Regions from separate parts of the Gordonibacter urolithinfaciens genome, predicted to be linked through region 2. Evidence: predicted binding sites of a transcription regulator. Region 2 holds the regulator's gene; each other region holds the start of a gene.
What was found. The regulator LexA, encoded in region 2, represses DNA repair genes until DNA is damaged. The targets are predictions, from matches to a motif close to CNAACANNTGTTNG.
Positions count from the first base shown of each region.

Region 1: a site for LexA is predicted at 3,347-3,360, ahead of BN3560_RS10185 (tryptophan transporter). Genes of this name have one in related genera too.
Region 3: a site for LexA is predicted at 4,534-4,547, ahead of BN3560_RS01070 (DUF1848 domain-containing protein). Genes of this name have one in related genera too.

Region 1 covers NZ_LT900217.1:2,369,984-2,377,957, reverse strand. Annotated here, with positions in the region: gene BN3560_RS10200 (energy-coupling factor transporter transmembrane component T family protein) at 1-719, opposite strand, end outside; gene BN3560_RS10195 (energy-coupling factor ABC transporter ATP-binding protein) at 716-1,573, opposite strand; gene BN3560_RS10190 (energy-coupling factor ABC transporter ATP-binding protein) at 1,570-2,409, opposite strand; gene BN3560_RS10185 (tryptophan transporter) at 2,481-3,107, opposite strand; gene BN3560_RS10180 (TetR family transcriptional regulator) at 3,667-4,353, opposite strand; gene BN3560_RS10175 (MDR family MFS transporter) at 4,525-6,528, shown strand; gene BN3560_RS10170 (hypothetical protein) at 6,650-7,974, shown strand, end outside.
Region 2 covers NZ_LT900217.1:37,032-45,005, forward strand. Annotated here, with positions in the region: gene BN3560_RS00165 (IS30 family transposase) at 550-1,872, opposite strand; gene BN3560_RS00170 (hypothetical protein) at 2,012-2,458, opposite strand; gene BN3560_RS00175 (MerR family transcriptional regulator) at 2,608-3,045, opposite strand; gene dut (dUTP diphosphatase) at 3,159-3,605, opposite strand; gene nrdR (transcriptional regulator NrdR) at 3,605-4,051, opposite strand; gene BN3560_RS00190 (ATP-binding cassette domain-containing protein) at 4,213-5,721, opposite strand; gene lexA (transcriptional repressor LexA) at 6,531-7,169, shown strand; gene hflX (GTPase HflX) at 7,372-7,974, opposite strand, start outside.
Region 3 covers NZ_LT900217.1:226,818-234,791, forward strand. Annotated here, with positions in the region: gene BN3560_RS01055 (twin-arginine translocase TatA/TatE family subunit) at 127-399, opposite strand; gene BN3560_RS01060 (NAD(P)/FAD-dependent oxidoreductase) at 562-1,962, opposite strand; gene BN3560_RS14615 (cysteine peptidase family C39 domain-containing protein) at 2,354-3,175, shown strand; gene BN3560_RS01070 (DUF1848 domain-containing protein) at 3,398-4,471, opposite strand; gene BN3560_RS01075 (sodium-translocating pyrophosphatase) at 5,067-7,184, opposite strand; gene BN3560_RS01080 (LTA synthase family protein) at 7,503-7,974, shown strand, end outside.

The DNA of each region.
Region 1 (7,974 bases), 2.3 Mb from region 2:
GCCATCACAGCCACGTCGTAACCCACAAACGGGTACTCCTTGTAGCCGCTCGCCACGCCGCGCAGGTTGAAGCCGCGCACCTCCGCGGCGATGGCGGCGCTGTTGGTCTTGCGGACCGACGACACGAGCAGCGGCACGCACAGCGGCACCATCAGGCGCACCTTCCGCACGATGCCGCCCGCGTCGAACTCCACGCCGCGCGCGGTCTGCGCCTCCATGATGCCCTTCATGTCGTTCATGAACAGGGGGATGAAATGGATCGTGGACGTGAACGTGAACGCGTACTTGTAAGGCACGTGCAGCACCTTCACCACGGCGTTTGTGATGTCGTTCATCTTCGTGACGTAGAACACGAGGAACAGCGGGATGGCGGCGGCCATGAGGCGCACCACCGTGGTGAGAGCCGCCAACAGGCTTCCCGTGCCGATGTAGCCCCACGGAAGCTCTGCCAGCACCGCTCCGCTCGGCGTCGTGAGGATCTGGACGACGGCGAGGATCAGCGAGAACGCGAACACCGCCTTCGCGAGGCCGATGGCGGGCCTCATCATGCCGCACGTCGCGGCCAGCGCGAACCCGACCGCCAGCAGCACGGCCAAGAACACGAGGTTGCTCGAGCAGAAGCACGCGACGGCGAACAGCGCGGCCGCCGCCAGCTTGGCCACGGGGTTCATGCGATGCAGCAGGCTGGTGCCGGGCACGTATTCGAGAAACGAGCTCATGCGCACACGCTCCTTTCGACGTCTTGGGTTGTTCGAGCCTCTTCGACGACGGCGGCCAGCATCTCATCCACCGTGTTGGCGCGGGCGACGGCCGTCTCGGCGAGCCGCGGCATGTCGCGCGCCAGTTCAAGCGACAGGTCCACGATCTGCGGCGGAACAAGCGAGGCGCACTCGAGCGTGTCGCGGTTGCGCAGCACGTCGAACGTGGGGGCGTCGTCCACCACCGTGCCGCCGCTCATCACGATACAGCGCGTGGCGTAGTCGGCCACCACCTCCATGTCGTGGCACACCATGATCACCGTGGCGCCCTGCTCGTGGATGCGGCGGATGATGGCCATGACCTTCTCGCACTCGCGGAAGTCCAGTCCTGTCGTGGGCTCGTCGAGCACCACCACCGGCGGCGCGAGCACCACGATGGAAGCCAGCGCCAAAAGCTGGCGTGCGCCGCGGTTCAGCAGGAACGGGTCGTCGTCGGCATCGAAGCCGAACTCCTCGATGATGGCGTCCACGCGCGCGTCGGCCTCGGGACCCGCCTGCCCGAGCGCCTTGAACCCGAACAGCAGCTCCTCGCGCACCGTGTTGCAGCAGATCTGGCGGTCGGGATTCTGGAACAGGAAGCCCACGCGCCGGGCCAGCTCGCTCGTGCGCAGCTCGGTCGTGGGCACGCCGTCGACGAGCACCTGGCCGGCGTCGGGCTTCAGCAAGCCGTTCACCAGGCGCATCGTGGTGGACTTCCCCGCTCCGTTCGTGCCCACGAACGCGACGAACTCGCCGTCGCGGATGGTGAAGCTGACGCCCTTGAGGATGGGCAGCGTTGCCTCGTAGGACGCGTGCACGTCGTCGAACTCGATCATGCGAGCACCTCCCTCAACGCCTCGCGCGCTTCGCGCACGTTGCGGACGGACGCGCCGCCGTACAGGCCCTCGGCGCGCAGGCGGTTCATGAGCTTGGTCGAACGCGGGCAGTTGACGCCGATCCGCTTGAGCTCGTCCGAATGCTCCAGCACCTTCGCGGGCTCGTCGGCGAAGCGGACGCGCCCCTCGTTTACGATAACCAGCATATCGGCGTACTGCGACAACAGAGCTATCTTCTGCTCCACCACCACGACGGTGGTGCCGTGCTCGCGCGCATAGCGCGCCAGCAGGTCGAACACCGCTTGCGAGCTGGCCGGATCGAGCTCGGCGGTGGGCTCGTCCAGCACGAGCACCCGCGGGTTCAGCGCCAGGACGGACGCGATGGCCACCTTCTGCTTCTGCCCGCCCGAGAGCGTTGCGATCATGCGGTCGCGCAAATCGGCGATGCCCATGTCGTCCAAGGCCTGTGCGACGCGCCCTTCGATCTCGCCCTTCGGCACGCCGAAGTTCTCCAGCCCGTAGAGCACCTCGTCCTCCACGACCGACGTGACGAACTGGCTGTCGACGTCCTGGCAGACGCTGCCCACCAGCCGCGACACATCGGTGAGCGCGACGTCGCAGGTGTCGAGCCCGTCCACGGTCACCGAGCCGTAGAAGTCGCCCGGATAGCAGTGCGGGATGATGCCGTTGAGCGCATAGGTGAGCGTCGACTTGCCCGAACCGGCCGCGCCGGTGATCCCGACGAACGCACCGTCCGGAATGGCAAGGCTGATGCCGCTCACCGCGGGCCGCTCGCTTTCGCGGTACTGAAACGTGAAATCGCGTATCTCTATCATGTCGAGTCTTTCTTCCGAATCGCAGGTTGGCGTAGCAAGTCAGCGAGGGCGGCCGCAGGCCCGCGGAATCCCTAGCGCTTGAGCACCTTCTTCAGCGGCATGGCCAGAACCTGCACCAAGATGCAGTTGAAGGTGGCCGTGCCGAACACGATGGCCGCGTACGTGGCCAGCGCCACCATGACGTCGCCGCCCGTGGACACGACGTTGATGTAGACGGACAGCAGCGCGAAGGTTCCTCCGGACACCACCGTGGACACGAACGTGTTGACGAGCGGGTTGAGGTCGAGCCTGCCGCCGATGCTCATGGGCACCTTGACGAGCAAGCCGCAGGCCAGCGCGCCGAGTACCTCGGAGGGGATGTTAAGAAGCGGCGTGGCGTTGAGCAGGGGGATCTGGCAGATGAGCCCCGCCAGAAGGCCGATGACGAGCGACTGGCCCAGCTTCGGGCGCGTCAGGATGATGGCCAGGCAGTACATGGCGATGATGAAGTTCGGCTTCATGCCCATCGACGAGAGCAGCGAGCCCACCGTCAGCTTGAGCACCGCGCCGGCTGCCAGCAGCACGGCGATGAGGATGAGGTCCTGCGTGGAGAGCCCCGCCTTCTTGGGAGCCGCCGCCACGTCGCGCTTGCGCGGCGCTGCCGCTTTGCCCGCTGCGGCCGTCTGCGTAGCAACCTCGCGCTTGATCTGCTGCTCCATGTTCCTCAATCCTTTCTTGGCGGAGTTCCCGCCGGTTCGTTGCCCCTCCCGGGGCGTTTCGTTTGCCGGCACGAGCTTCGCGGTTGAGGAACGCATCGCCTCGCCTCCAAAGGTGCGCACGGCTGCCGCCGCGCTGCGCCGCATAAAAAAACACCTGTCCTTTGAGATAAAGGACAGGTGTTGTAACCTGCGGTGCCACCTTTATTGGCTCTGCGATGCAGAACCCTCTCACGAACATGCCAACACATGTTCTGCCCTTAACGCAGGCTCACGGTCCAGATACTCGGTCGGCTCGGCCCCGTGCGCGCCATGCCTTCCTTTCCCCTTTCCCTCGGCGAACCATTTACCATCCAGCTTACTGCGGGAATCCCAGCTGCGCCCGCTCTCTGTGAGTGCTCATGATGGCTTGACTTTCGCCTCATCGGTTTCAGCTATTAAGTTGTGGCGCATACTTTAGCACAACGCTTCGGGATGCTGTCAAGAGAAAATGCACGTTTTTTCAACGCAGGCCGCAGTATCGCGGACCGTTGAGCCGTTGGCTGCGAGCCGGGAGCGCGCCCTAGCCCGCCGTGTCGTCCCCCGCAGAAAGGTACGTCGCTATCAGCCGGCGCGTCTCGGAGGATGTGGGCGCCGCCTCGCCGCAGACATGCAGCATCGAGCGCGTGCGCGCCAGGCCGATGGCCGTGGAGGACGCCACGAGCGCCTCCTCCTCCACCGACCCGCCCGCCAACATGCGGCGCTCGGGACGCTCGCACAGATAGGAGCGCAAGGCGGCGGCGATGGAGCGCTGCACGGCCAAAAGATCGCGCTGGCCGTGGAAGAACAGCTGGGGCATGGAACGCAGCGCCTCGCGTCGCAGGCTCTCTATCTCGTCGTCCACGCCCGCGGACACGGTGGTGCTCACCACCCCCACGAGCACATCGAGGTAGCACGCCTCGTCATGCTCCGCCAGTATCTCGAGCAGGCGCTCGTCGTCGGGGAACGCGTCCATGCGTCCCATGATGACCGAGGCCTTCGAGGGGAAGTAGTTGAAGAACGTCTTCTTGGATATCTCGGCCCGCGCGCAGATGTCCTCCACCGTCACGCCGTCGTAGCCGCGCTCGATGACCAGCTCCAGCGCCGCGCGCTCCACCGCAAGCCGCGCCTTGAGCTTCTTACGGTACCGCAGCCCCTCCGGCGATGCGTTCTCCCGACCGTGCTCCACGATGCGCGCAACCTCCCGTTGACGATGATGTGCCGTTTTCATGCAGGGTACCACAAGTTTCGACCGCGCCGCTTTTCATCTACCGAATGAATATTTATACTGGGTGTAAATTACCTCAGCCGCACATGAAGGCGTTCTCGAGGACGGGCGAAAGCCCGCTCGAGGGCGCCTTTGTTCGCGGCAGCACGTCTCTTAGCGGAAGGAATCAGGCATATGGGTTTGTCGCGCAAGCAGATCATCATGTTGGCCGTGCTCGTGTTCGGCACGTTCGTCACCGTCTTGAACCAAACGGTGGTGGCGCCCGCGCTGCCGTCGGTCATGGCCGAGATGAGCGTCGACGCTTCCACGGCGCAGTGGCTGACCACGGGATTCACCCTGGTCAACGCCATCATGATTCCCATCACGGCGTTCTTGACGGACCGCTTCACCACCAAGCGGCTCTTCCTCGTGTCCATGGCCATCTTCACTGCGGGCAGCGCGCTGGCCGGCTGGGGGCCGAGCTTCGCCGTGCTGCTGCTCGGCCGCCTCGTGCAGGCCGCAGGCGCCGGCATCCTCATGCCGCTCGTGATGACCGTGCTCATGTGGACGTTCCCCGTGGACAAGCGCGGCACGGCCATGGGCCTGTTCGGCATCGTCATCGCGTTCGGCCCGGCCATCGGCCCCACGGTCGCCGGCGTGATCATCGACCGCTACACCTGGCATGACATGTTCTATATCATCACCGTGCTGTCGGCCGTCGTCGTGCTCATCGGCGCGTTCGTGCTGGAGAAGGGCGGCGAGACGAACAAAGACGTCAGCCTCGACGTGCCGTCCGTCGTCCTGTCGTCGTTCGGCTTCGGCGGCCTCCTGTACGGCCTGTCCACCATCGGCTCGTACGGCCTGCGCGCCGACGCCATCGCGGGCACGCTCGTGGGCGTGGTGGCGCTCGTGTTCTTCTTCCGCCGCCAGCTGAAGATGGAGCATCCCATGCTGCAGGTGCGCGTGCTGGCCAACCGCAAGTTCCTCATCGCCACCATCATCGGCATGCTCGTGCAGGGCGCCCTGCTTGCCGCCGGCATCCTCGTGCCCATCTACCTGCAGTCGCTCATGGGCTACTCGGCCACCGTGTCGGGCCTCGTGCTGCTGCCCGGCGCCATCATCATGGGCGCCATGGGCCCCATCGCCGGCCGCCTGTTCGACAAGCACGGCCCGCGCGTGCTGGCGCTCGTGGGCATGGGCGTGCTGACGCTCACCACGTTCTGCTTCGCGTTCCTGGGAACCGAAACGGGCCTGATCACGCTGACCGTGCTGTACACGGTGCGCCTGTTCTCGCTGTCGCTGGTGAACATGCCCATCACCACCTGGGGCATGAACGCGCTCGACAACGAGCTGGTGAACCACGGCACCTCGGTGAACAACACGTTCCGCCAGGTGGCGGGCTCGCTGGGCACGGCCATCATCGTTTCGGCGTCCACCATCGCCACGAACGCGAGCGCGCGGGTGATGACTCCCACGCAGGCCAGCATCTTCGGCATCGACGTGGCGTTCGCCCTGGCAGGCGTGCTGTGCCTCATCGGCTTCGTCATGGTGGTGGCGCTCGTGAAGAACAAGCCGGGCGAGACTGCCGAGCTCGACAAGGACAATGCACGGCGCACGGTGCTCGAGTCCATCATGAAGCGCGACGTGTTCACCCTGCCGTCGAACGCCACCGTGGCCGAGGCCATGAAGCTGCTGGTGGACAAGCACATCTCCGCGGCGCCGCTCGTGAACGCCGAGGGCAAGGCCGTGGGCTTCGTGTCCGACGGCGACATCATGCGCTACCTGTCGAAGCGCTCCACCATGATGATGGACCCCGTGGTCATGATCATGCAGACCGTGGACGCCGACGGCGGCAACAAGGACTTCGCCCGCAAGCTCGACGAGCTCATGGGCATGCAGGCGCTGAGCATCGGCGCGAAGGGCATCATAGGCGTGGACGTGCACACCGACCTTCCCGAGGTGTGCCGCGTGCTGGGCGAGAACCATCTGAAGAAGGTGCCGGTTCTCGACGACGGCCAGGTGGTGGGCGTGATCAACCGATCCGACATCACCCACTACTCCATGGAGCAGTACCTGGCCGAGCGCGGCGACGAGGCGCTGGTCGCCGGTAGCGGGGAGGGCCAGGGGCCGACCAAGCTCGAGCGCGCCGAAGAAGCCGCAGCCCTGCCGGACGACGAGGCTGTGGCGTCGTCCATCTAGCGGGCGGCGCACGGCGAACCCGGCCGATTTCGCAGCGAAAGCGGCCGGGTTCGATCCGGAAATCGATAGCCCCCTTCCCCATGCTAGCATTCGAGGGTCAATGCTCTCGAAGGGGGTCCCCATGAGGAAACGCCTGCTCGCCCTAGCCCTGCTGACGACGCTCGCCTGCGCGCTCGCTCCGAGCGTCACGTTCGCCGACGAAAGAGGCGCAACGCCCACTCCCGTCACGATCGAGGTCGGCGACGACGGCGCGCCGGTGAGCACGTCAGGCGATGGCTGGACGTACGACGACGGCGAGCTCGTGCTCGAAGCGGGATACGCATTCGCGTTCACGGGCCACGCGTTCGACGTTTCCGGCGAGAACCGCATCTGGAACAGCGGCATCATTGTAGACGGCATCTTCGTCAACGGATCCAAGGGAAACGGTTCCACCGTGCACAACGAAGCGGGCGGCGTCATCCAGGGCGGCACGTTCAATATGCCCGTCAACAACTACGGCACCATCGAAGGCGGCACGTTCCACGAATCCGCGCACAACCACGGGAAGATTGCCGGCGGCACGTTCGACGACTACGTGACCAACAGCGAAGGCGCGGTGGTTTCGGGCGGCGTGTTCGAAGACGGCGGCAACAACAACAGCGTGGACAACTCCGGGACGATCGGCGGCGGCGAGTTCAACATCGGCGTCAACAACTCCGGAGCCATCGAAGGCCGCGGCGTGTTCAACGCCTACGTGCAGAACGGCAACGCACGATTCGGCACCGACAAGAACAAGTCCTGCACCATCTCGGGCGGCACGTTCAACTCGGAGGAGATGGACAACTTCGGAACCATCGAGGGAGGAACGTTTAACGGCGAAATCCTCAGCAGGGGCATCATCGCGGGCGGCACGTTCTCCTCCACCAGCACCGTTGCGAGCAACGACGAGGACACCACCGACGGCGGCGGCACCATATCTGGCGGCACGTTCGCCGGCCCCGTGACCAACGGCGACCCCGATCCCGACTGGAATGCGGCCGCCATCACCGGCGGCACGTTCGCAGGAGCGGTGACGAACTACGACGCCATCGGAGGCGGAACGTTCTCATCCATCGTGAGCAACAAAGAAGGCGGCACTGTCTCGGGCGGCATGTTCCTTGGCGACGTGACCAATCGGGGCGTCATCGAGGGCGGCTTCTTCGCACGTCCCATCATCATCGGCGAAGGGGGGACGGTGAGCTCGTGCACCTTCCCGGTGAACGCGAGCCTGGCCGGGCTCTCCCTTGCGGGAACCGGTGCCGAGCAGCCGGTCGCAACGTACGAGAAGGACGGCGAGGAGAGCAACTGTCTCACGCTCACGGCCGACACCGGCTATACGCTGCCCGGCTCGGTGAGCGTGCGCCTGGGAAGCGCAGACGGCCGAGAGCTGGTCAACGGCACGGACTACACCTACAACGATGCCACCGG
Region 2 (7,974 bases):
GCGACCTCGAAATTGAAAAGGTAGAGGTAAACAACCATCTGATCTGCATAAACGTTAACTTACGAGAATTCAATCAACCCCCATCACCGACCAACGGGCTCTCCATCATTAACTTTACATAACATATGTTATCAATAATTCTGTTGTACCTATGGGGAAGTGCCGGGGTTAATTGACAGGGCAAAGTTTGAATGGTGTCAAGTTTCGGTGAAGTTGTTACTTCACTCTGACAATCCCACGTGAGGGGATATTCGAGGTTGTTACTTTGCTCTGTCAAGCTGCGGAGACGGCCATTTTCGGGCCCTTTTTGGTCGGTTTAAGCATACGCGGATCTAAGCCCCTGTCAAACGATGTGTCAGACTTAAGTTTGACTTCAAGGGCCTGCATCTTCCTATTCGGTTGTGTTCCCCTCGGGCGCATCGTCGTTATTTCGCTTCTTATCGTCACGTCAGGCAAATCTATCGCTCTGAACTGGTAAAACTCCTGAGAGCCTTTCTAAGGCCCCGTTTTGGTTTCGGACGGCTTCCAGGTCGTCCTTTTCGCCGTTCTCTAGCGCAGCCCCAGCTCCTTGAGGAGGCTCGGGCGCAAAATCACGCCGTCCGGCTCGACGCGCTGGATCGCCAGGCCGTCGAGAAGGTCTTCCGGCAGCACCTGGCTGGCCAGCGCGATCGGAGCCAAGCCGCCGAGCACGGGGCGCGCGTACGAGTTCACATGGCTGCACACGATGGAAAGCTCGTAATTGGTGAGGCCTTCCAGGGACGTTCCCTTGGGCAGGATCTTGCGCAGCTCGACGTGGTTCTTCTCGCAGCGGCCTTTCTGCCCGGACTGCAGCGGGTCGCAGTAGTAGACGCTGCAGCGCTTCCCGCCGTCTATGCTCGTCTCGATCTTCTCGGGGTCCAGGAACTCGTGGCCGCGGTCGGTGAGGATGATGCCGAAGTGCTTCCTGAACTCCTCTTTGCCGCAGAGTATCTCGATGTGGTCGAGGACGCGGCCGACGCATTCCTGCGTTTGCGCGGGCATGAGGATCATCAGCTGGAAGCAGTACCGGCGGAACAGCAGCGTGAGGATCGCCTTCTCGTCGCTCTTCTTTCCCTCGACGCAGTCCATCTCCACGGCCGACATCTGGACGTCGCTGGGCAGCTTCTGGAAGTCCTCGTAGGTGTGTCCCTGCAGGTCGGTCTTGAAAGGCAGGGTCTTCCCGCGCTTCTTGCGGGGCTTGTAGCGCATCTTCTTGGGCAGGTTGAGGTTGCAGATGTCGAGGACGCCCAGGTTGATGTAGCGGTAGAAGGTGCGGTAGCTGACGGGGAACTCGCCGCGATGCGTCTGCCAGATGTGCTCGAGGCTCTGCCCCTTCTTGAGGAGCGGCTTGATCACGCCCACCATCTCCTCGAGCTGCTCCGGGGTGCAGTTCACCCCTTGCCGGGAGTCCACGCTGGACCAGCGCGCCTCCTCCTCGGCGAGCCTCGCGTCGTAGAACCAGTTCGGATACTGGCAGCCTATCGCGAGGCGGGTCCTGCGGCCGTTGCAGACGTAGGGAGCCCTCTCGAGCTTCGGGCAGTCCTCGATCATCTCGAACTTGTCGCAGAGCCTGTTGCAGACGGCGTGCGAGCACCTCGCGCACTTCGAATGGCAGTCGATCCCGCAGATGCCGATCACGTCGCAGGTCGACTTGAACCTGCACAGGTTCTTCTCCCCGAAGCTCCTGTAATGCGGGCTGTCCTGCGTCCGGTGGCGCTTGACCTCGTCGGCGACGGTCGGCCAGCTGACTTTCAGGTGCGATGCGATGGAGTTGAGGCTCTCCCCGTCGTGGAGACGGTCCTCGATGTCCCGCCTGTCCTTCATGGTCAGGTGTCCGCCTTGTTTCTTGGGCATGCTGGAGCACCTCCTTCCGGCGCCCAAGGAGGAATACCAGCATAGCAAGCGGAAACATGGCATGGCTAGTCAGTTTTGACAGACTTAAGTTAGACAAATATACGTTCGAAATGTCAATCTTGGGGGAAGTGCCGGAGTGCTAGCCCCAAGTTGAGTTGCCTTTGGGGGTTGTGCCCAGGTCGGTGCCGGGTGCGAGGTTTCCGTAATCGCCGGATTCGATGGCCTCGAGCACGGCCGGGTACATGAGGTACGCGGAAACCGCGTTCAGGACCAGCGCGATACTGCATACGGCGATACCGATTATGCAAGACCGTTTAAGTCGCTTCGCTGGCGCGGCGACATCGGTCAACCTGGTAGACAGCGCGTTCAGCTTCTTGAGCGCGATGATGGCGCACACCAGTCCGGCGGTTGCAAGGAACACGCCTCCAATGAACAAAGATACCGGCCCGGCGATGCTTGCCACCATGACGAGGTTCTGGGCCACCTTCAGGTCGCGAACGTCGCGTTCGTTGGGCCGCAGCCTCGGGCCTTGGTTCGGAGGTTCGGGGTATCCGGGTGGCTTGGGTGGCTGATTTTGGTCATCCATAGTCGATTTCGTCCAATCTGTCAAAATATCGCGTCTCTGACCTGCGGTTTTATAAACGAGGCTTTGAGAGCCGTTCTAAGGCCCTATCTTGCCCTTCGACGAGTCCTAGGTCATGGAAACAGGGCGTTTTCTAGCGCTTCGCCCACGCACTATAGCATGCCGTGTCCTTGGGAGCGTTCCGCAGCTTCCAAATCCACCGTAGCGGCATGGAGGCGTTTCAGGCTCTCGTCCAGCTCCTCGCGCTGGTACTCGAGCACGGTCTCTTGCGCCCGCAAGATCGACAGGCGTTCGGCCCGGGTGGTGCCGCCACGCTTGCAGAGGCGCACGAAGTACTGGATGCCCTCGATGGACAGGCCGCTTTTGCGAAGCGCCTCGACCAGGTGCAGTTGGGCAACGTCGGCCTCGGAGAACGTCCGCACGCCGCGCTTGTCGCGATGAAGGTTCGGGAAGAACCCGCACTTGTCGTAATAGCGGATGGTGAAAGCCGAGATTCCCGTCAAGGCGACAACGTCGCCGATGCCGTAGATCGGATCGGCTTGCGTAGCCGGGACGTCAACGATCCGGCTATTATGTCCCTCGTCGCCCATAGGCCTCCTCGGAAGTCGACTTGAGTACGGGCTTAGAGTTACTCTAACCAATAACGATTTTAACTTAGAGTAACTCTAAGTGCAATATGAAAGCCTCGACCTATCCGGAACCGCTATGCGCCGATGCCGCTGCTGCCGAACCCGCCGGCGCCCCGATCGGTAGCAGGAAGATCCCCACACGAATCAAACACGGCCTCGGCCACGCGCATGATGACAAGCTGCGCGATACGGTCCCCCCGCTTGACCTCGAAAGGCTCGCGCGGGTCTAGGTTGACGAGGATGGCCTTGATCTCGCCACGGTAGTTGCTGTCGATGAGCCCCGGTGCATTCACGAGCGATACGCCGTGCCTCGCCGCCAACCCGCTGCGCGGCAGGACGAAACCAGCGTAGCCGACCGGAATGGCGACGGCAATGCCGCAGGGCACGAGCTTGCGCTCGAACGGCTGCAGCGTCTCGTCGATCGTCGAGCGCAGGTCGACGGCAGCATCGCCCGCGTAGGCGCAGGCAGGCACCGGAAGTTCGGCATCGAGCGCCTTGAGGGGAATCGCGAGGCGCTCCATCAGCGCAGCCCCTCGAGGGCGGCTGCGAACTCCTCTACGTTTTGGAAGTCCTTGTAGACGCTCGCGAACCGCACGTAGGCAACATCGTCGAGCTTCGCCAGACGCACGAGAACCATATCGCCAAGTTCCTTTGACCTGATCTCGTTGCAGGAGGCGTTGCGAAGCTCGGTTTCAATACTATCGACGAGCGACGCTATCTGCTCGGGTGAGATAGGCCGCTTCCCGCAGGCAATGAGCAGGCCGCGCATGAGCTTCTGGCGGTCATAGGCTTCGGAGGACCCATCCGCCTTGATAACGATGAGCGGGTTCTCGCCCAAACGCTCGTAGGTGGTGAATCGACGGCCGCAATCAAGGCATTCGCGTCGGCGCCGGATAGCCGTGCCATCCTCGGAAGGGCGCGAGTCCACCACTTTTGATTCGGGGTTTCCGCAGGAAGGACAGCGCATGAAAGGCTCCTTTGCTCGATTTTGGATCAGCCTAGCATACAAGATATTGTGCTTCAATCCGCATTGTCGATCCCTGCAAAAAAACCGCCCCCTGCGGAAAGGAGGCGGTCCGAAGCGGGTGTGGATCTCGGCTTCACCGGTGTTCGACCACGGGGAAAAGGTCAAAGCTCCACCCTTACATGGGTGTCGCCGAGCCCTCTCCCTTCGGCACGGCCAACGTCGAACACCCATCGTGTTGCGGTGAGCGCGTCGAGGAAGCGCTCGTCGTGGGACACGAGCATCAGGGCGCAGGGACAATCGGCCAGCACGTCCTGCAAGGCTTCGACAGAGCGTATATCCAGGTGGTTCGTCGGCTCGTCCATGACGATGAGATGCGGTCGTCCTGTCAGGCCCTGCGCCAACAGGAGCTTGCGCACCTCGCCGGGGCTCAAGTCGTCTCCCTCCAAGATGCGTGCCGGCGGCGAATCGAGCCGGGCGACAATGGAGAGCAGGCGCCCGCGCTCTGCCGGCGCGAGAGCCTTCACCGAGGCGAGAAGGGCGCGCGCCCGGTCACTTCCTATCTCTTGCGGGACGTACACCATGCCCTCTTCCGGCATTTGCCGCAGCACTTCGGCAAGCAGCGTCGATTTGCCTGCACCGTTCCTGCCCACCAGGCCGATGCGGTCGGTGTTGCCCACGTACAGCTGCGGATGGTGCAGCATGCGCCCCTCGCCCAGCGTCAGGGACCCGGCCTCGCATCGGACGAGCACCGTGCGCGCGGCGGGCTCGGCTTCCAGGTCGAGCGCACCCTCGTACACCTTGGCGACGCGAACCTCGGCCATGCGCTTCTCTGCACGCTCGACTTTCTTCCCCATCTGCGACGAGAGCCGCCCGGTCTTGCCATCCTGGCCGGAATAGATGGCCAGCTTGATCTTCGCGCGCCCGTCATGGTCGTGCCGGTCGAGATGCCGAGCCGAGCGCCGTGCAGCCGAACGCGCCGCCACCCCGTCTCGACGATTGCTCTCCGTCTTGAGGCGCGCCAGTTCGCGACGGGCATGGGACCGCTCCTCTACGGCAGTCTGGCGGCGTAGGTCTAGCTGCTCCTTCGCCTGAGAGTACGTGCCGGGCACGGTCACAGCACGCCCTCGATCCACGAACACGCACGAGCTCACCAGCCCGTCGAGCAACGCGCGGTCGTGCGAGACGAGAAGGCCCGTCCCGCGATACTCGGCAAGCGCACGCGCCACCAGTTCGCGGGTTTCGGCGTCGAGGTGGTTTGTGGGCTCGTCGAGTGCAAGCAGCACAGGATCGGCTGCGAGGGCACATGCTATCTGGATACGCTTGCACTCGCCATGTGACAGGGTGTCGTAGCGCCATAGCCATGCGTCGTCGATGCCGAGCAGGTAGCGCAGGCGCACGGCCTCGGGGCGGTAGTCGTAGGAGAACTCCTCGAGCCCCGTTGGCGCGACATCGGTCGACTGGGCGCAGAACGATCCTGCGACCTGCGGAGAAACGCTTCCTTTCTGGGGCTCGAGCATCCCGCATACGATCTTGAGCAACGTGCTCTTGCCGGCTCCGTTCGGGCCGACCACGCCGGTCCAGCCGGGCGCGAACACGGCGGATGCGTCATCGAGCGCCAAGGCATCGGCGCCGTCGTAGGTATAGGTAAGATGGCGGGCTGAAACGAACACGGAAGGGCCTCCCTTCGAGAGGCACCGGATTCAATGCTTTTCGCGCTGGCAACCTGGCGCCGATGAGACGGCGAGGCTAGGGATAGGAACATCAAGGAACAGCAACGAAAGCGCACCCGGTGCGGAGCTTGCATGACCTGGCGGGTGCCCGAAGGCTTTCGTTAGAACTTCATGTTCCTTGTCTCCTTCTCGAAGGCCGCATTCACAGCAGCCTGTCTGGGATTTCGGTTCAAAAGGCAGTCTACCACATGGACCTGCAAGGAGGAAGGGTCCTGCGGGGTGGAAAGGCGATGGAACGGCAGCGCCATGGTGGCGAGGATGCCGCGCAGTCACAGAAATGCAGTATCCATGGGCGTTCCGAAGTCGCTAGAAGCTGATGAAAATGCTGAGGAAGGCGAAAACGGAGAAGACGCATCCGGCAAGAGCGCCTTGCCACGGCCTCACACGGCCGTAAGCGCGACCTGCCGCACTGCCATGACGAAGAACCCGCGCCATCTCCGTAGCGCCAAGTCTGCGAGCACGGCACGCAGCAGACGGTACCTGACGCGCGTGCGAATGCTGCAGCGGCGCGCAAGCACCTTGGGAACCGCTCCCTGGAAACTCGATGATAGCCCCGGCTGCGGATACACGGTTGAACTCCGGCTGCAGGGCCGACGTGCCATCGAAGGGGCACCGCATCTCGAAATTCTTCATCTTTCTGCCTCCTAGGCCTTGCGTAGAACCTTTGTTCGCATATATAATAGAACGAACAAAAGTTCATGTCAATACGTATTTAAAACATTTGTTCGTTCAAGGGAAAGGAACGGGGCATGTCCGACAAAGTGACGAAACGCCAGAAGGCGGTGCTCGACTGCATCGAGGAGTGCATCCGCGAGAAGGGCTACGGTCCCACGGTGCGCGAGGTCTGCCAAAGCTTGGGCCTTTCCTCCCCTTCGACAGTCCACGTGCACCTCAAAGCACTCGAGGACAAGGGGCTCATCAAGCGCGATCCCCTCAAGTCGCGTTCCATCGCGCTCACCTATCCGCTTGGCGATGCAGAGAGCACTTCCAACGTCATCAAGCCCAGCTTCAACAAGGTGGTGAACGTGCCGCTCGTGGGCAATGTGGCGGCCGGCTCCCCCATCCTCGCCGAGGAGAACATCACCGACACCATCTCGCTTCCCACCGACATCGTGGGCGATGCACCGTCGTTCCTGCTGTCGGTACGGGGCGAATCGATGATCGAGGCGGGCATCAACGACGGCGACTACGTGGTGGTGAAAGAACAGCCCGTCGCCAACAACGGCGACATCGTCGTGGCCATCATCGACGACGGCGCGACGGTCAAGCGCTTCTACAAGGAATCCGACCATATCCGCCTGCAGCCGGAGAACTCCACGATGGAGCCCATCATCACCACCGACTGCTCCATCGCGGGCAAGGTAGTGGCGGTGTTCCGTCGCCTGTAGGCGACGCCTTGCGGGGCCCTGCCGAAGGAGCGAGACGCCCTGTTGGATTACGGCCCCTGCAGGAGAAACGCCGGCCTTGGGATGAGGGGCGCTCGTTCGTCCCGAGACCGACCGGTGATCCGAGATCGCGTCATCCGGTCGCAAACTACTTGGTTAGAGTTACTCTAACCAAGTAGTTTGCAGCTTTCTGAAAGGGACGTGCCTAACGGTCCTTCTCCGCCACGTAGGGGCGAAACAGGCCGGCAAAGGACGGAGCAGCCAACATGACGAGGTGCGTACCGTCCTCCTCGTGCTTTTCCGACAGGATATGGCAACGCTCGTGCGCGAGGGAGACGAGATCTCCCCGGTTGTAGGGAATCACTATGGCGAGATGCTCGTCCTGCGCCGAGGCGACACGGGCGATATGCCCGACAAGCTCGCTTATGCCCTCCCCTGTTGCCGCCGATACGAATTGGGCCTGTGGATGACGCGCCTTGAGAGCATCGAAATGTTCCTTGTCGAGCAGGTCGCATTTGTTGAATACGAGCACGCGAAGCAAGTCTTGAGCTTCGATCTGCCCGAGCACGTCCTCCACCGCAGCGATCTGCGCCTCGTACTCGTCCGACGACGCATCCACCACATGCAGCACGAGATCGGCTCCCGTGATCTCGTCGAGCGTGGACTTGAACGCCTCGATGAGCGTGGTCGGCAGCTTCTGGATGAACCCGACCGTGTCGGTGACGGTGATCTCGCGCCCTTCGGGCAGCTCGAACTTGCGCGTAGTGGAGTCCAGCGTGGCGAACAGCTTGTCGTAGGCCAGCACGTC
Region 3 (7,974 bases), 190 kb from region 2:
TAAACTCCCCCGAAACGGCCACGCGCCCGTGCGGTTGCACGGGCGCGTGGCCGAGCGCGAGGAGGGAGTTCGCGCTCGAGGGAAGGAACAGCGCATGCGCTTGCGCGCAGCGCGCGGGATAGCGGGTTAGGCGGCCTTGCGGGCGCGCACCTTCTTCGCGGCCTTAGGCTCGTCGCCCTCGGCGTCGTCGCCGGAGGCGTCCTCGTCCTCGGACTCCACGATCTCGGCCTCGTCGTCAGCACTCTCGACCTTCTTGTCGCCGCCCAGGCCCTCGCGCAGGTTCTTCACCGTCGAGCCCAGCGCGGCGCCGAGCTTCGGCAGGTTCTTCGGGCCGAAGATGAGCAGGATAACGCCGAGGATGATAAGCAGTTCGGGCATGCCCATACCGAGGATCTTCATAGTACGCCTCCAATGCGCGGGGGATTCGCCCCCATCGGTTTCAACAGCTCCGCAGTATGGACCGGCGCGCACCGCCCGGCTATCGTGCAGACGGCTGATTTTCGTCATGCAGCCTGCGCGCAGCGTGTCACGCAGATGGAGTACGCACGCGTTTCCCCTGTTCTAGGCGTCGGCGAGCAAGCCTCCCGCCAAGTAGCCCATGACAGAGGCCATCATGAGCCCGCGCGTCCAGCCGCTCGAGTCCCCCAGGCAGCGCAGGCCCCGGACGCTCGTGCGGAAGCCCTCGTCCATCTTCACGCGGTTGCTGTAGAACTTCAGCTCGGGCGAGTACAGCAGGGTCTCGGGGGCGGCGAAGCCGGGCACCACCTTGTCCACGGCCAGCATGAAGGCCAGGATGTTCGTCATGGCGCGGTAGGGCATGGCGGCCGTTATGTCGCCGGCCACCGCGTCTCCCAGCGTGGGCGCCACGTTGCTGCGCAGCAGCTCCTTGTCCCAGGTGCGCTTGCCGTCCAGGATGTCGCCCAGGCGCTGCACGAGGATACGCCCGTCGCCCAGCATGTTCGTGAGCTCGCCCACCTTCTGCGCGTAGGCGATGGGCTGGTCGAACGGCTCGGAGAAGTTGTGCGAGCACAGGATGGCCAAGTTGGTGTTCGCGGACTTCCGCTCCTTGTACGAGTGGCCGTTCACCACGGCCAGGCCCCCGTCGTAGTTCTCCTGGCTCACGAACCCGCCGGGATTCTGGCAGAACGTGCGCACCTTGTTCTTGAAGGGCTTGGGATAGCCGATGAGCTTGCTCTCGTACAGCACGTCGTTCACCGTGCGCATGACCTCGTTGCGCACCTCCACGCGCACGCCGATGTCCACGGGCCCCGGGCCGTGGGCTATCCGGTGCTCGCGGCACATGCGCTCCAGCCAGTCGGCCCCGCGCCGGCCGGTGGCCACCACCGTATGGCGGGCGCGCAGCTCGTAGGCGCCCTCGGGGCCCTCGGCCACCACGCCCGTGCAGGCATCGCCCTCCACGAGCACCTGCGTGCACGTGGTGCGGAAGCGCAGGTCAACGCCCGCGTCAGCCAGGTGGCGCTCGAGGCGCGCGTACAGCTCGCGCGCCCGCTCCGTGCCCAGGTGGCGCAGCGGGCAGTCCACGAGCTTGAGACCCGCCTCGATGGCGCGCAGGCGTATGCCGTCCACCTCCGGGCGCGGGCCGGCGCACTCCACGCGGCCGTCGGCGCCGAACGCCAGGTACACGCCGTCCACCTCTCCGATGGCCGCCTGCACGGCCTCGTGGCCGATGAGGTCGGGCAGGTCGCCGCCCACCTCGCTCGAAAGCGACAGCTTGCCGTCCGAGAACGCTCCCGCACCCGAGAACCCCGTGGTGATGCGGCACGGATCGCAGCCGGCGCACGGCCCGCCCGCCTGCTTGGGGCACGCACGGTCCTCCACGGCCAGCCCCTTGTCCAGCATGACGATGCGCCCCGCGAACCCGCGCTCGACGAGCGCGAGCGCGCAGAAGATGCCGGCAGGACCGGCTCCTACGATGACGACGTCGATATCCTGTGCGCCCATGGCGCGCCTCCTTCGCTTCCCTGCACAGCACCGCGACCGCGCGGCCGCGCCCTTCCCGCATTGTAGCGCACGCCCCGCTCCTGCCGGCGCGCGAGCCGCACGCCGCATCCTTGACGTTAAGCCTCCGCATCGAAAGACCGGCCCGCCGCCCCGAGCCGGTCCGCCCGATCCGTGGTCGAGGGCTCGCGGCCCCTGCGCATCCGGGGCCGCCCGGCGCACCGTGGAGAATCGTTGCAGGAGCTGTGGGGAAGGCGTGTGCGCGATGTGATGCTTCGACAGGTTTCAACCAGGCCCGCTGCCTCGAACGTTGCCGTTTCGTTACCATCGGATGCCGACGGCTGCAAACACCCTCGAAACGAACCCGACACAGCCGTGGAAAGGATGCTGCACCATGGCATCGCGCACCCTTTCGGCAGCGCCCGCATACCTAGCGGCGCTCGCCTTGCTGCTCTTGCTCTCCCTGCCTGCCGGCCGGGCAGAAGCGGCCCCGGCGACGACGGTCGCCCCGTCGGCGGCAGCCCTCGATCGCGCAGGGGCAGGCGACGAGAGCCTGCCGTTGGCTCGCGCAGCCTCTTCCTCTCCCCTTCCCTCCCCCTCGTCGTTCCTCGCCGCATCGCTCTCGGCAGACGAGCCCGCCCCACCCGCGGCCGACACGGCGGCATCCCCGACAGCTGACCTGCAGGTACTCGTCACAGCGCAGGCCGTCTACGAGCGGCAGCAGGCCGAGCGGGCGGCGGCCGCGGCCGCGCAGCGCACCGACAAGGTGCTCGCGTACGACCCGGCCCTCATAGCCGCCATCGGGAACCAAAGCGCCGGCGGGCATGCCGTGTGCTGCCCGGGCTACGCCTGCGCCTACGGCGACGCGGTGCTCACCGGGAAGGCCAACGACCACGCCCTCTACGGATGCGGCTGCTGCACCTGGCCCGGCTGGGGCGGCGGTAACTCGTCGTTCCGCTCCCTCGGCTCCGATGGGGCGCTTTTGCGCGAGGCCTACGACGAGATCGCGGCCGGGCGCCCCACGGTCGCCCACGTGTCCGGCCCGTACGGCGAGCACTGGATCTGCCTCATCGGCTACCGCGACGCGCAAGACCCCGACGCGCTCACGCTGGACAACTTCGTGGCGCTCGATCCCGCGAACGGCCAGGAGGTCGTGGCCTCCTACCGCTACGTGCCCTACGGCGACGCTTGCCAGCACGTGAGCAACCTGCGCTAGCAAGCACCCGAAGCAAAGGGCGCTCCCGTTTCCTGCTTCGGCGCACGTCGCGTGCGACAAGCGCTCGGCGCTTGCGCCGCCTCCTGCGGCCGACGCCCGTCACGCGGACTCTGCTTTCCGGCGCCGGCTCCCCGGCGCCCGTGCGCCGCCCTCCGCAGCGCCCACCCGCCTCCCCGCCCGTCGCCCACGGACGGTCCAGCCGACGGCGCCGTCCCCGGTCGGTCAGAACAGCGGCAGCGTGGCCTTCGGCAGCGGCGGCATGGCGCGCTCGGTCACGACGTCGCCCGGCCGCAGGGCGTCGCAGAGCATCGGCGCGGCAGGATCGTAGCGCGCGAGGCGCCAGGCCGCACCGTCCCCCGCCCGTGCGGCCCGTGGACCGCGCGGCGCCGCACATCCGCCTGCCCTACCTTCGCCGTAGCCCGCGGCGCCCTTCCCCGGATAGCCGTCCGGGCTCGGCGGCCCCGGCTCGACGCCCGCCCGCCGCGCGCCCGGGTTCGCATAGCAGTACACGCAGCCGTTGGCGCACGTATCGTAGGTTCCAATGTCCACGCTCGGCGCGCAGCGACACGCCCCCGGCGCCGCCGGCGAGCCAGCCCGCGCATCCACCCCGGCCACGCGCGCGACGAGCGCCGCATCGATGCAGCCGGTTCCCGCCAGGCCAGCCTGCGCAAGGGCCGCATCGCCGCAGCCGCCCACCTCCATGCCGTGCGCGGCGCCTATCTCGGCCAGACGCAGCGCGAGCGCGGCCTTCCGCCCCTCCGGCACGCCGAAGAGGCCCAGCGCCTGCATGCGGGGCGCGATCTTGGGGTACACGTCCAGGAAGCTCAACCGGCACGCGTGCGTGAAACCCTCCAGCTTGCGGGCGAACGTCTCGAAGTAGCGCAGGTGGTGCTCCTCGGTGTAGCGTCCGCCGGGGCCGCCGAGCAAGATGGGGCTGTAGCGCCACACCACGCGCTCGGGGCCCAGGACGCGCGCCAGCTCGCGGAACGTCTCCACGAGCTCCACCTTGCGCGGCAGCCACGCCTCCACGTCGGCGCCGTAGGCGTTGAGCGTGAACTGCACGAAATACGGGGCGGGCGCCGCACGCTCCAGGCGAGCGGATTGCGCGAGCAGCGGCTCGGGGTCCTTCGTCCAGAACGCCAGGCAGTCCACCGCCCCTGCGCCGAGTGCCACACGGCTCACCTGCGTGCGGCTCATAGGGTTGCGCACGAGCGCGTACCCCTCCTCCAGACGGTTCAGCATCCAGTCCATGAAGAACCGGGGTATGTCCGTGCGCCGCGATGCGCTGACGATCACGCGCAGCCTCCTTCCTGCGAAACAGCGTGCTCTCCGAACATACCATAGAATACGGCAATGGGCAAACATTTGTTCTTATTCCCTGTTTGACCCTGTTTGGCGAACAATCGGCTGATTGGCACAATCTGACGACCTTCGCGTGCAGTTGTCCTCGAAGCAGCCGCCTAACGTGCGGGGCATACGGTGCCGTGACAAAAAGGGGCAGTTGTCGTTATTCTGGATAAAAGATAGTTAAAACACCGGGCCTGCTACCAGGCGTTTAGAAAACGCCGCATTCACTGCCGCTTGATTTCCGTCCAAAATCTATAGACTACCGATCCTTTTTGTCCATTACTTTTTCAGTCATATATTGAATCGCCGCAGACATGAGCAAGGTGCTTTGCGCATGCGGCACGATCACGATCGTCGACTATGCGTCAAAGGGGAAGTCGGAGCATTTGCCCCCACTAAAGCAGCCGTAGCGTCCCTTCGGGCTGGCTGGCAGGGCGCGGTCCTTCGGCCCACGAGGCGGCCACCCCCCCCCGCCCGGAAAACAACGGGGACCCCGGCTTGGCGCCGAGGTCCCCGAGAAGAGCGTCTCTTTCCGCAGGAAGATCTAGAACAGGCCCTGGATCATGATGAACAGCGGCGCGAACGTCAGCGACACGATGGTCATCAGGTTGATGAGGATGTTCATGGACGGGCCCGAAGTGTCCTTGAACGGGTCGCCCACGGTGTCGCCCACGACGGCGGCCTTGTGGGCCTCGGAGCCCTTGCCGCCGTGATGGCCCTGCTCGATGTACTTCTTCGCGTTGTCCCACGCGCCGCCGGCGTTGGACATGAAGATGGCCATGAGCATGCCCGTGGCCACGGCGCCGGCCAGGAAGCCGCCGAGCATGGCCGGGTTGAAGCAACCGATGGCAACCGGCACGATGATGGCCAGGCACCCCGGCAGCATCATCTCGCGCAGCGCGGACGAGGTGGAGATGGCCACGCACTTGTCGTACTCGGGCTCGGCCTCGTAGGTCATGATGCCCTTGATCTCACGGAACTGGCGGCGAACTTCCTCAACCATCGCGTGGGCCGCGCGCGACACCGCGCCCATGGTGAGGGCCGCGAACATGAACGGCATCATGGCGCCGATGAAGATGCCGGCAACGATGAGCGGATCGGTGAGCGTCAGCTCGAAGTTCGGGATGGCATGGTGCATCGTGGCCTGGTAGGACACGAACAGCGAGATGGCCGACAGGCCCGCGGACGCGATGGCGAAGCCCTTCGCGATGGCGGCCGTCGTGTTGCCCACGGCGTCGAGGGCATCGGTGCGGTCGCGCACCTCCTCGGGCAGGCCCGCCATCTCGGCGATGCCGCCCGCGTTGTCGGCCACGGGGCCGTAGGCGTCCACGCCGATGGTGATGGCGGTGTTGGACAGCATGCCCGTGGCGGCCAGGCCCACGCCGAACAGGCCTACGGCGATGCCGCCCTCGGCCGACGCGAGCGGGAAGGCCATGTTGCCGAACGTGTACGCGCCGATGATGGCCAGCGCCACCAGCACGATGGGGGCGATGGTGGACAGCATGCCCGTGCCGATGCCCTCGATGACGACCGTTGCCGCGCCCGTGTCGGCGGCGTCGGCGATCTTATGCACCGGCTTGTACTTGTCGGAGCAGAAGTACTCGGTGATCTTGCCGATGGCGAGGCCCGCCACCAGGCCGCACAGCACCGAGCCGAACAGCCACAGCGGCTGCGCGTCGACGGACTGCGTGCTCCACACGTAGAACAGGCAGAAGATCACGACGATCTCGATGCCGGCCGCGACGTAGGTGCCGCGGTTCAAGGCCTTGTGCAGCGCGGCGCCTTCCTTGGCACGCACGGCGAACAGGCCGATGATGGACGTGATGATGCCGCAGCCGGCGATGATGACCGGGGTCACGAGCGCCCACACCAGGTCGCCCGTGGCGAAGTAGCCGCCCAGCGCGCCGAAGGTGGCCGCCAGGATGGTGGGGGCCAGGATGGCGCCCGTGTAGCTCTCGAACAGGTCGGCGCCCATGCCCGCGACGTCGCCCACGTTGTCGCCCACGTTGTCGGCGATGGTGGCCGGGTTGCGCGGATCGTCCTCGGGAATGCCCGCTTCGACCTTGCCCACGAGGTCGGCGCCCACGTCGGCCGCCTTCGTGTAGATGCCGCCGCCCACACGGGCGAACAGCGCCACGGCGGAAGCGCCGGTGGCGAAGCCCTCGACCATGCCGATGTTCGTGTGCATGAGGCCGGCCAGCTCGGCGTTGATGTCCACGCCCACAGCCATGCCGAACACCATGGCGATGAGCCACAGCGACAGGCCCAGAAGCGCGAACGACGCCACGCACAGGCCCATGGTCAGGCCGGACTTGAAGCTGATGTTGAGCGCCTTGGCCACCGACTCCTCGGCGGCGTGGGCCGTGCGGGTGTTGGCGCGCGTGGCCACGTGCATGCCGACGTAGCCCGCGGCGGCCGACATGACGCCGCCGGTGACGAACGCGAGCGCCGTGATGGGCGACAGCGCCACGGCCATGACGATGGCGACGATCACCATGAAGATGACGAGCAGCTTGTACTCGCTCATGAGGAACGCCTTGGCGCCCTGCTGGATCTTCAGCGAAATGTTGTTCATCTTGTCGGGACCCGGGTCCTGCTTGAGCACCCAGGAACCCAGGTAGCCCGCCATGCAGATGCCAATCAAGGCGCACACGGGGGCCATCCATGCGACTGCAGTAGTCACGTGTCTTCCTCCTTGGTTCGACCGTTACTGACGATGCTGCCTTCGCACCGGGCATTGAGGTGGGAAGATAGCAACTGCCTCATTTTAGGGGATTCGGAGATAATGTGAAGGGGAAATCGAGGTTTTCTGGAGGTACGCTCCAATCGGCCTGCTCGACGGTTACGGTTCTCCCCTGCGCGTGCCGCTCGCCAGAGCCTGCGGTGCGGGCGGCGGGAAAACCGGTATGATGGGCATTCTTTTATGCACGCGGACGGGCATCGTGTCGAACGGGCATCGTCTTTCACCGAGGAGTACCTAATGACCGAGCGGCAGACCCGCCTTGCCGTCCCGACCGAGCCCCCATCCGCCTCGCGGGCGCCCAAGGCTCCCACGCGCCCGCGCGCCCTTGCGCTCGCCGCCGTCCTGGCCGGCTCCCTGGCCGCCCTCGGCCTGTGCCTCTACGCCGCAGCCGGCCTTGTCGAGGCGCCCTGGCCGCAAACGGCCTTCACGGCCCTGCTGCTGGCCGCCTGCGGCTGCGTGCCGCTTGTGCGCGGGCGTGCTCCGGGCATCGACGGCAAAACGGCGGGCGCGATGCGGCCCCTCGCCGTAGCGCTTGCCGTGCCCGCAGGCTTCTACCTGTTGGAACGGCCGTGGAACGACGCCCTGCTCGCCATGGACCCCTACTATGCGGCGGCGAACCTGTGCGTGCTCGCGTTGCTCCTCGCCGTCGTGTACTTCGCCGGGCAGCGCTCGCGCGCGTCCGTCGGCCTGTTCCTGGCCGCGTGCTTCC